DNA from 3 places in the Fictibacillus sp. KU28468 genome. Region 1 is predicted to be linked to each of the others. Evidence: riboswitches for the same ligand, from Rfam matches in the RefSeq annotation. Region 1 holds a riboswitch; each other region holds the start of a gene.
The links. A riboswitch is a leader RNA that binds a small molecule or an ion and turns the genes downstream of it on or off. The one in region 1 is predicted to bind S-adenosylmethionine.
Positions count from the first base shown of each region.

Region 2: it holds a riboswitch for S-adenosylmethionine, as region 1 does, so the genes downstream of both, OKX00_RS17500 (Fur-regulated basic protein FbpA) here and OKX00_RS20420 (sugar ABC transporter substrate-binding protein) in region 1, are expected to answer to the same signal.
Region 3: it holds a riboswitch for S-adenosylmethionine, as region 1 does, so the genes downstream of both, OKX00_RS17325 (ABC transporter ATP-binding protein) here and OKX00_RS20420 (sugar ABC transporter substrate-binding protein) in region 1, are expected to answer to the same signal.

Region 1 is NZ_CP110666.1:3,871,850-3,874,931, forward strand. It holds gene OKX00_RS20415 (sugar ABC transporter ATP-binding protein) at 1-606, opposite strand, end outside; gene OKX00_RS20420 (sugar ABC transporter substrate-binding protein) at 780-1,895, opposite strand; SAM riboswitch class I at 2,021-2,130, opposite strand; gene OKX00_RS20425 (hypothetical protein) at 2,249-2,956, opposite strand.
Region 2 is NZ_CP110666.1:3,341,559-3,344,640, reverse strand. It holds gene OKX00_RS17505 (threonine synthase) at 1-1,165, shown strand, start outside; SAM riboswitch class I at 1,238-1,343, shown strand; gene OKX00_RS17500 (Fur-regulated basic protein FbpA) at 1,753-1,932, shown strand; gene OKX00_RS17495 (YhgE/Pip domain-containing protein) at 1,938-3,082, opposite strand, start outside.
Region 3 is NZ_CP110666.1:3,311,010-3,314,091, reverse strand. It holds gene OKX00_RS17335 (hypothetical protein) at 73-348, opposite strand; gene OKX00_RS17330 (VanW family protein) at 469-1,335, opposite strand; SAM riboswitch class I at 1,510-1,617, shown strand; gene OKX00_RS17325 (ABC transporter ATP-binding protein) at 1,912-2,679, shown strand; gene OKX00_RS17320 (ABC transporter permease) at 2,701-3,082, shown strand, end outside.

The DNA.
Region 1 (3,082 bases):
GTGAGAAATGAATATGATGCCTACATTTTTAGACTTCAGGTTTCTGACAATCCGGAACAGTTCGTTTGTTTCTGAATGGCTTAACGGCGCAGTCGGTTCATCCAAAATTAGAAAACGGCACTGTGCTGAAACCGCTCGGGCGATGAGAACCATCTGCTTTTGAGCAAGTGTAAGCTCACTGACCAGCTTTTTGGAAGAGACGTTGATGTTCATCTCTTCCAAAATTTGCGATGCCTTCTTATGCAGCTGTTTCCATCTTACAAGCTGCTTTTTACCCATCTCGTTGACCAGATCATGCAGCAGAATATTTTCACCAACGGTTAAATACGGGATCAGCGCGGTGTCAACCTCTTGATGGACGATTTGAATTCCTTCGTCCAGGGCATCTCTCGGCGAAGTGATGGCCGCTTTTTTTCCGTCCAAATGAATCTCGCCCGTGTAATGATTGTAGGCTCCCGACAGAATTTTCATAAGGGTCGATTTCCCAGCCCCATTCGCTCCGATCAGCGCATGAACCCGGCTGGTCTCACTGGCAAAGCTCACACGATTCAACGCTTTTACACCCGGAAACTCAATACTTATATCCTTCATCTCCAACAGAGCCATCTGCTTCTCCCCTTCCCTCAAAGCAAACACTCTCTTAAGCCTAGAAAGAGAGTGCAAGTTTTCATTTAATGCTGGATTTTGATTTACTTAAAGATTTCCATCACGTACTGATGCATGAGATAGACCCTTAATAGGCTGGTCAAGTCCCATTCAGCTTCATGTCCGACTGTTGTTTACTTTTGGTAGTGATCCTTTAGTGTCTTCATCCAATCTTCCTCAAACGCATCAGACTGGCCCCAGCCTTTAATTTCTTTGGACAGGTTGACCATGTTCACACCCTCGTTTGATTTTTGCAGAACCTTTTGTGAAACGAGAGAAGCTTTCAAATCATATTTTTGAGGTGTTTTTTCACCCGCAAGCTTTTTAGCAAGAATTCTCATATCCACTGCCCCAATGAGCTTAGGATCAACAGCAGCCGTGTACTTCCAAGGACTTTCTTTTTTCTGGATTTCTTGAAGGTCTGCATTGGAGACGTCAATTCCGTAAATTTTGATTTCGTTGCGTCCCGCTTCTTTAATCGCACGTGCAGCCCCGATCGCAAAGGCATCCCATGTGGCAAAAATGGCATCAATCTCGCCTTTTTTATGTTTGTTCAGCATGGCCGTCACCGCATTTTGCGTCTGGACCGACGTATCTGCAGAAGCAACGCCAAAGCGTTCTACTTCCTTGATTCCCGGGTTATTCTTCAATGTTTCTTTATAGACGGCGTTGCGTCGCACCATCGGCGGGAACCCGTCTACCCAAAGATAAACGATGTTGGCCTTCCCTTTGTTCTCTTTAACGAGCTGATCGAGAGCCAGCTTGGCAAGGGCTTCATCGTCCTGAGACGTAAGTGTGACACCGCCTACTTTCGCGAGGTTCGGATTGGAATCAAACGTCACCACGTTCTTTCCTTTTTCCCGAAGCTTCTTAATATCGTTTATGGTAGCCGCATCATCACCGTGAGAGATGATAAAACCGTCGTAATTCTCATCAGCCGCCTGGGCAATCGCATCATGGAACTTGGCGGTATCACCGTTTGCTGTGTAGGTATCAACGGTAAAACCAAGTGCCTCTCCTTCCGCTTTAGCACCTGCTAAAAATTGGGCTGTATGATCATCACCCCCGATTTTACGGATAACCTTGATTCGGGCTCCCTGCCCTTTGGCAAACCGCTTCGGTACGTTATCGAACGAAACCTTTTCATGTTTGCCAGCTGATGAAGCGGTATTGCTTTCGGATGAACAGCCCGTTAATAAAAGTGATAAAGCCACCGCGGAGATTGCCGCGCTTTTAATGAATCGTTTCATTTCCCCAGCTCCCTTTTTTGTATATCTCTCTTCTCAAGCCGGCGGGAGGACAGGCCCTTCAGCACATAAAAAAACCTCTCTGGAAAAAGAGAGGTTTCATCACTTATGTATAACGGATTCGTCCTCTCTTATCTCTCAAAACAGACATGCTGTTTTGCTGGAATTAGCACCAATTCCATTACGGAACGGTTGCTGGGCGTCATAGGGCCAGTCCCTCTGCCACTCTTGATAAGAGAATGAATATTTAATTTTTAGAAAATATAGTTATTACTTTAATCCGCAAATGGGGGAAAGTCAATGGTTTTTTTATCATATAAAAAACCTCTCCAAAACAAGAGGTTAATCCACCAGGCTTATCCACGGATATCTCCGCCAAAGATCGCAACGTTCTGCATCTCCGCACCAAACTCACTGCCATTCCACTTCAGGGTAGTCTGGACATATCCGAGGCGGTCAGCGTTATATCTGCCGGCGATGTTTTGGTAAGCCAACAGTTCATACACGCCATTTCGGCCAAAGTCCACCGGGTAAAGACCGCTTAAAGGTGAGACAAATCCTTGTATGGGAGCCTTTAATCTTCCATTCGGGTAGTAAATCTCAGACAAGTATTCCTTGTCCCTCGTACTTAAATCGATAATAAATTTTTGATTCAGGTTATAGCTGTTGACCTGAGCTTCATATTGCTCCAGATAAAACACTCTGTACTTATACCGGTCACTGAATACGCCGGAGTCAAAAAGAGGTCTGAACTGGCCGTTTCTGAAGGCAAATACATAGGCATTGATCATACCGCCGCTGCCTCCCGTATCCATAACGACCATGATGTCTTCTACCTTATCTCCTGTAAAATCTCCGAGAAAGAGGGTAGGATTGTACCCTGAGTTTTCTTTAAGAGGGATTTGCACATACTGGTTGGTCCTGCCGTCCTGAACCACGGCCGCAATGTTCATCCAGTATGGACTGTCCACTGTTTTTTCAGCGGTAAGATACACCGTATCGATTGACACGTCGCCCGTCACATTTCCCCTTTTCACATCCACAACCTGCCGCTGTCTGTACATCTGCCATCCCTGCCTTTACCAATTTCAATAAAACAGTATATGCATATTTGCCCTATTTTGGTTTTTATCCCGCAATCGTGATAAACTACAGAAAAATAACGCCGTTCATCGGCAAGCAGGTGCAAT
Region 2 (3,082 bases), 530 kb from region 1:
CAGCATCTATGCTCATCACGAACCTAATCAATTGTGCCAGTGCGGTTCCCCCCTTCTCGTAAACTATGATTTAGAGGAACTGAAAAATGAGAATGAAATTATTAATAAGAAGAGGAATGATCTTTGGAGGTACCACAAACTTCTTCCTGTTATAGACCCAGATCATGTGGTATCACTGGGAGAGGGGATGACTCCTTTATTATCCATGCCTGCTCTCGGTGAGAAGCTTGGAATTGCAAATCTGCTCATGAAAGATGAGGGCATGGTACCTACCGGGTCTTTTAAGGCCAGGGGAGCGGCAGTCGGCGTTTCAAAAGCCAGAGAGCTCGGTATTACCCGGCTTGCCATGCCGACCAATGGCAACGCAGGAGCCGCCTGGTCACTCTATTGTGCAAGGGCCGGCATAAAGCCGTACATCGTTATGCCGGTGGATGCCCCAGTCATTACGAGAAAAGAAGTGGCGATTTCAGGTGCAGAGCTCTTTCTTGTGAACGGCCTGATCAGTGATGCCGGAAAAATTGTCGCGTCCCTTGTGAAGGAAGAAGGTTTCTATGATGCTTCCACATTAAAAGAACCTTACCGGATTGAAGGCAAGAAAACGATGGGGTATGAAATTTTAGAACAATGCGGAAGCGAGCCGCCTGATGTTATTGTGTATCCAACAGGCGGAGGAGTGGGGCTGATTGGCATATATAAAGCATTGAAAGAATTCAGGGAACTGGGCTTATTTAAAGGAAGCAGACTGCCGCGTTTAGTCGCTGTCCAGGCTGAAGGATGTGCACCGATCGTAAAAGCATGGGAAGAACACAAGAGTGAATCGGAGTTCTGGGAAAATTCTGAGACAGCTGCTTTTGGTATCAATGTTCCAAAAGCGATCGGAGATTTCCTTGTCCTTGAAGCACTTTATGAAACGGATGGATGCGCCGTTGCCGTTTCAGAAGATGAAATTAGCTTTACTCAGCGCCAAACTGCAGAGCTTGAAGGGAGTTTTATTTGTCCGGAAGGAGCGGCTGTGTTTGCCGCCTCAAAACGATTGAGGGAAAATGGCTGGATCAAAGCAGAGGAAAAGGTGATATGCCTAAATACTGGGCAGGGGATTAAATACCCTGATTCGTTTTCTGTAGATCCTCCCGTTTTAGAGCCTGGAGAAATCATTCGAAAATAAAATGAGTTATTGTCTTGACAATAAGATGGAAATCCCTATAATTGAATCCAATAGAATACATTTATCTTATATTTCTTATTTAGAGAGGTGGAGGGATCTGGCCCTTTGAAGCCTCGGCAGCGGACTCAATTATGAGCACTGTGCCAATTCCACAAGCAAAACGCTTGAATGATAAGAAGAGTATGACTTATGATGGCGATTCAACCTCTTCTTGTGCGTATTTTGCTTCCGCAAGAAGAGGTTTTTATTTATGCGAAAAACCAACTAATTCACTGTGAAATATAAGGATTGCTGATTGGTCAACCAAAGGCGCTTCATCATGAAAATGACGGCGGTTATTTTTTTGTTAAAAGCTTTATTAGTAAACGTAGTTGTTTATTTGTGGGGTGTGATTGAACCGCCTTCTGCTTTTCGGGCGTTTCATTTGTTTCACAAATCAGCAGGCTCATATCATCGCCAGCTATCACACACACCTTACTGTATAAAAAGGACTTGAGGGTCTCTTTCAAGCATCAGTATGCGATGCACAATAGGAAAGAAAATCAACAATGTGCTTTAAAAAAGCCTTGTAAAAAGGAGGGATTGTTTTGGAAAATCAACTAAGAAGAGCTGTGGAAAGCAAACGAAATCAGCTGATCAATAAACTCATCAATATGGGCATTTATAAAAAAGATGAGCTTCATTTATTTCAGCTGGCACTCTCTGATCTTGAAGAGGAGTATGCAAAGGCGGTAGGCGGCAAGAACAGCCTTCCGCAGGCTAAATAAACCACTCATTGAAGTATTCTTGCTTTTTTCGCGCCTGCTCCCCTTCTATTCTGTATTCGCTGCAACGGTTTTCTTAAAAACAGGGCAGCAATAAGAAAAACAGCGGGGAAAAGCAGCAGATGATACAAGTCAGACAGTACAACTTCTCTAATCATTCCCCCGGCTGCTTCTCGCAGTAAACTGACTCCATACGTAAACGGCATATACGGATTAAGCTTTTGAAAGAAGGAAGAGGTCATTGCCACAGGAAATGTTCCGCCTGAACTTGAAAACTGCAGAACGAGAAAAATAACCGCCAGGCCTTTACCCACATTTCCAAAGATGGAAACGAGCGTATACGTTAGTATGACAAAGACGATGCTCAGGAACATGGCAAATAAAACAAACCATGTTTTGTCCACAATGTAGGAATGGATAATGAACAGGTCACCAAGAGATACGACAAGCCCCTGCAGCATGCCGATCGTTGCAAAAGTCATCAGCCTCCCAAAATAAAAAGAAAGCGGTGAAATCTCTCCTTTACTTGGAACTTCACCTACTTTAAGAGAAGAGATGAGCAGCATTCCTCCCACCCAAAGCGCAAGTAAGGTGTAGAAGGGAGTCATGGCTGAGCCATAATTAGGAATCGGAAAAATTTTATTCTCTTTCAACGTGATAGGAGCGGCCAGAAAATCACTTTCCTTTTGAGCATCGTTCTTTAACGCTTTAATGATATCTCTCAAATTATTGTTGCGTTCAAAATCCCTGATTTTGTCTGCCGTACGTGTGATGGATTTCTCCATGGCGGGCAAGTCTTTTTCTGCAAATATAGCGGCCCTGTGGATTGCTTGTTCTATTTGGGGAAGCTGGGTATCCATCAATATCCCTGCTTTTTGAATATCTTGTTTGACACCCGGCAAATCGTTCCTCATAAAATCTGCTGCCTGTTGGATTTTCTGTTCTTGTGCGGGCCAGTCCTGTTGAGCAAATAAAGAAAGCTTCTGCAGAGGTTCGGTGTATGAGTCTGCACGGCCAGAAAGGATTTCTTTGTTCTGCTGGACGGTATTTTTAAGCTGATGCAATTCTTCTTTGATCGCTTCTAATTCATCAGGCTGGTATGAGATATCCGGGTTAGTTTTTTGTGCTGCGTTTCCTTTTGAGATCGCTTTAT
Region 3 (3,082 bases), 560 kb from region 1:
CTTGGGCAGCCGTTTGCTTGCTTTTAAGGGAAAATAAAAAAGCCCAGCATTACGCTGAGCTGTAAATTTAAATTATTGAAATAGTCCGGAATGCAGAACTTCATTCGCTGCAGAAACAACATTGAACAAGAAAGCTCCCCACCATAAAAGACGGCCTCGGGAAGAAACTTTGCTCCATCTTGTTCCCTTGCCATGTTCTTTGAAATAAATAAGAGCAGCAAGGGCCGTTATATTAAAGAAGATCATGCTCCAGCGGGCTACAACAAGGTAAGTCGGACTAACTAATCCACCGGCAAGCAGCAATCCATTGATTAAGAACAGCATATAGAAAAACGGAAGACTTTTCATGTCATCACTTCTCTCCAAGATGATCAAATCCTCGTTTATTCTAACACCGCAATTATGAAATTGGAATGGGTTTGCTCAATGGTTAACAATGTTGACACATTTCTTATCCGAGCGGAAGAATCAATGTTTTTTCGAAGGAACATGTATGACATCAGAAGAAGAAATCATCACCATCATGCTCCCTCCATAGGTTTTGGCCCGGATCAGGATCGGCTGGTTATAACGGTTCTGAAAACGGAAATCAGGGCCGTACCAGCTTACGGTTGCATCCCTGCCTTTTGGAACATAAGGTACACTTCGGCTGTGTGAAAAACGCTGCACAATATGAAGTCCAGCCCGGTCCACGGCATTAAAAAGAGTAGAGGAGACCTGGCAGATTCCTCCGCCAACTCCTTCTGAAAGCTCTCCACGAACAATAACAGGTGCACGCATGTACCCTTTGTCCGTAGTCCGTCTGCCTACGACCCCGTTAAAGGAAAAGGTCTCTCCAGGAAACACGACTTGATTATCAATCGCTTTTGCGGCAAGTGAAATATTATGGGTCCTGGATGAATGAGAACGGTTGAAATAAGTGACATACTGAGCAAGGTGATTGGTCCTGATATTTCCAAGCAGCTCACTGTCAACCCTGGGGTGGACCGTTAATAGAGGGACTTCAAGTTTATGAGGCCCCTTGCTGAAAAAGCTGGCATAGAATTGCTCTTTAAACGCTTTTTTGTAGAGCATGGAACCGTTTTCTCCAGGAGTAATTCCTCCTAAATCATTAATTCTTGCATTAAGAGGCGGACGGTAAACCTGACCTTCCAATTTTGCAGCAAACGACTCGAATTTTTCACCGTCTATGATAGGCGTACCTGGCAGCGGAACCATAAAGTCTTTTCGATCAATAATTGCGATGGTTTGGCCTTGCTGAATCAATGATATACTCTCAGGCGTATAGACGGGCTGTACGGCCAGCAGCATACCGGTTAACAATGAAAGTAACATAACGAACAACCTCCCAAAAGATAGTATGAGGAAGGACGGCTGGATTTATGTAGTAAGCATTCACGTAAATAAAATTTAGATTTTTCAAAAAAGTTATTGACTTTCCATTGCACACCTGTTTTAATAACAATTAATCCGATGAGGATTATATGAATTAAAAACTCCATAAATTTTTTCTTATTCAGAGAGGTGGAGGGAATTGGCCCTGCGAAACCTCGGCAGCGGACTTTTTAACGAGAGAACTGTGCCAAATCCAACAAGCATCAGCTTGGACGATAAGAGAAGTAGAACGCTATTTAACTTCTTCTTACACGTCCTTGAGATGTAAGAGGAAGTTTTTTATTGAGTAAAAAAATATCGTGCAGCTGATTGGTAAACCAAAGGCCGTGTCTCAGTATTAGCAGACATGGCCTTTTGGTTTTCCTTTTTATCATAAACTGTTTCCGTTTGAAAGGGGGAATTTTATTCGCTGCAAATGTTCAAATTCGTCGACCGGACAACCGGAGGCTTTCCTTAAAAAGGAGGTTTCCGGTTGTTTTCTTTTTGCAAAAACGCAGGGAAGAAGGGAGATATGATATGACTTTACTGCAAATTAGTAAACTCAATCGGAGTTTTGAAACAGGAAAAGGCGTGACAAAAGCACTTGAGCAAATAGATCTCGATGTGAATCAAGGAGAATTTATTACTGTGATCGGCCCGAGCGGCTGCGGAAAAAGCACATTATTAAAAATAATTGCTGGATTGGATACAAGGCATGAGGGCTCTGTATTGCTGGATAACCAAAAAGTATCCGGGCCGAGCATTGATAAAGGGTTTATTTTTCAAGAACCCAGGCTGTTTCCCTGGCTGACCGTGGAAAAAAATATCGCGGCCAACTTGCCTGTGAAAGAAAGTGCTACACATGAAAAAGTTCGCGAGCTGATTAAGCTGGTACGGTTGGAGGACTTTGAAAATGCCTATCCAAAAGAGCTGTCGGGAGGAATGGCACAGCGGGTATCCATCGCAAGAGCCCTGCTTAGAAATCCTAAGATTCTTCTCTTAGATGAACCATTTGGAGCGTTGGATGCCTTTACCCGGTCACATATGCAAGAGGTACTGCTCAATATCTGGCAGAAGAACCGGACGACGATGATATTTGTGACTCACGACATCGATGAGGCCATTTATCTCGCCAGCACTGTAGTGATCATGAATCCCCGGCCAGGCACAGTCAGGGAGGTAATACCGATTGAACTGCCTCATCCACGGAGAAAAACAGATCTTGCTTTCCAGGAAATACGACAGCGGGTATTGAGTGAATTTGAAAAAGTGGAGGAAAGCGAGCGAGCAGCAACCGTCCGATAACGATATAAAGGAGATGATAAAATGAGCAATCAGACTGGGGTATTAACGAGAACGACTGTAGAACGAAAACAAAGCATCAAGGAAACAGCATCAAAAAAACAGAGGAAAAACCCATTTCTATCCCATTGGGCACGAGGATTGGCATTTCCCGTTTTTATCATCATTATTTGGGAACTGTCAGGTGCTTACGGACTTATTTCTGCCACCTTGCTGCCAAGGCCGAGTGAAATCCTTATCGCATTTAAGGACTTAATCCGTACCGGGGAATTATTCACCCATTTTAAAATCAGCTTGTTCCGGGCACTTACAGGATTTTTAATTGGCGGGGGACTTGGACTTCTGGCCGGGCTGGCAGTTGGTTTCTCGAGCAAAACAGAGCAATCGCTTGATCCGACGTTTCAGA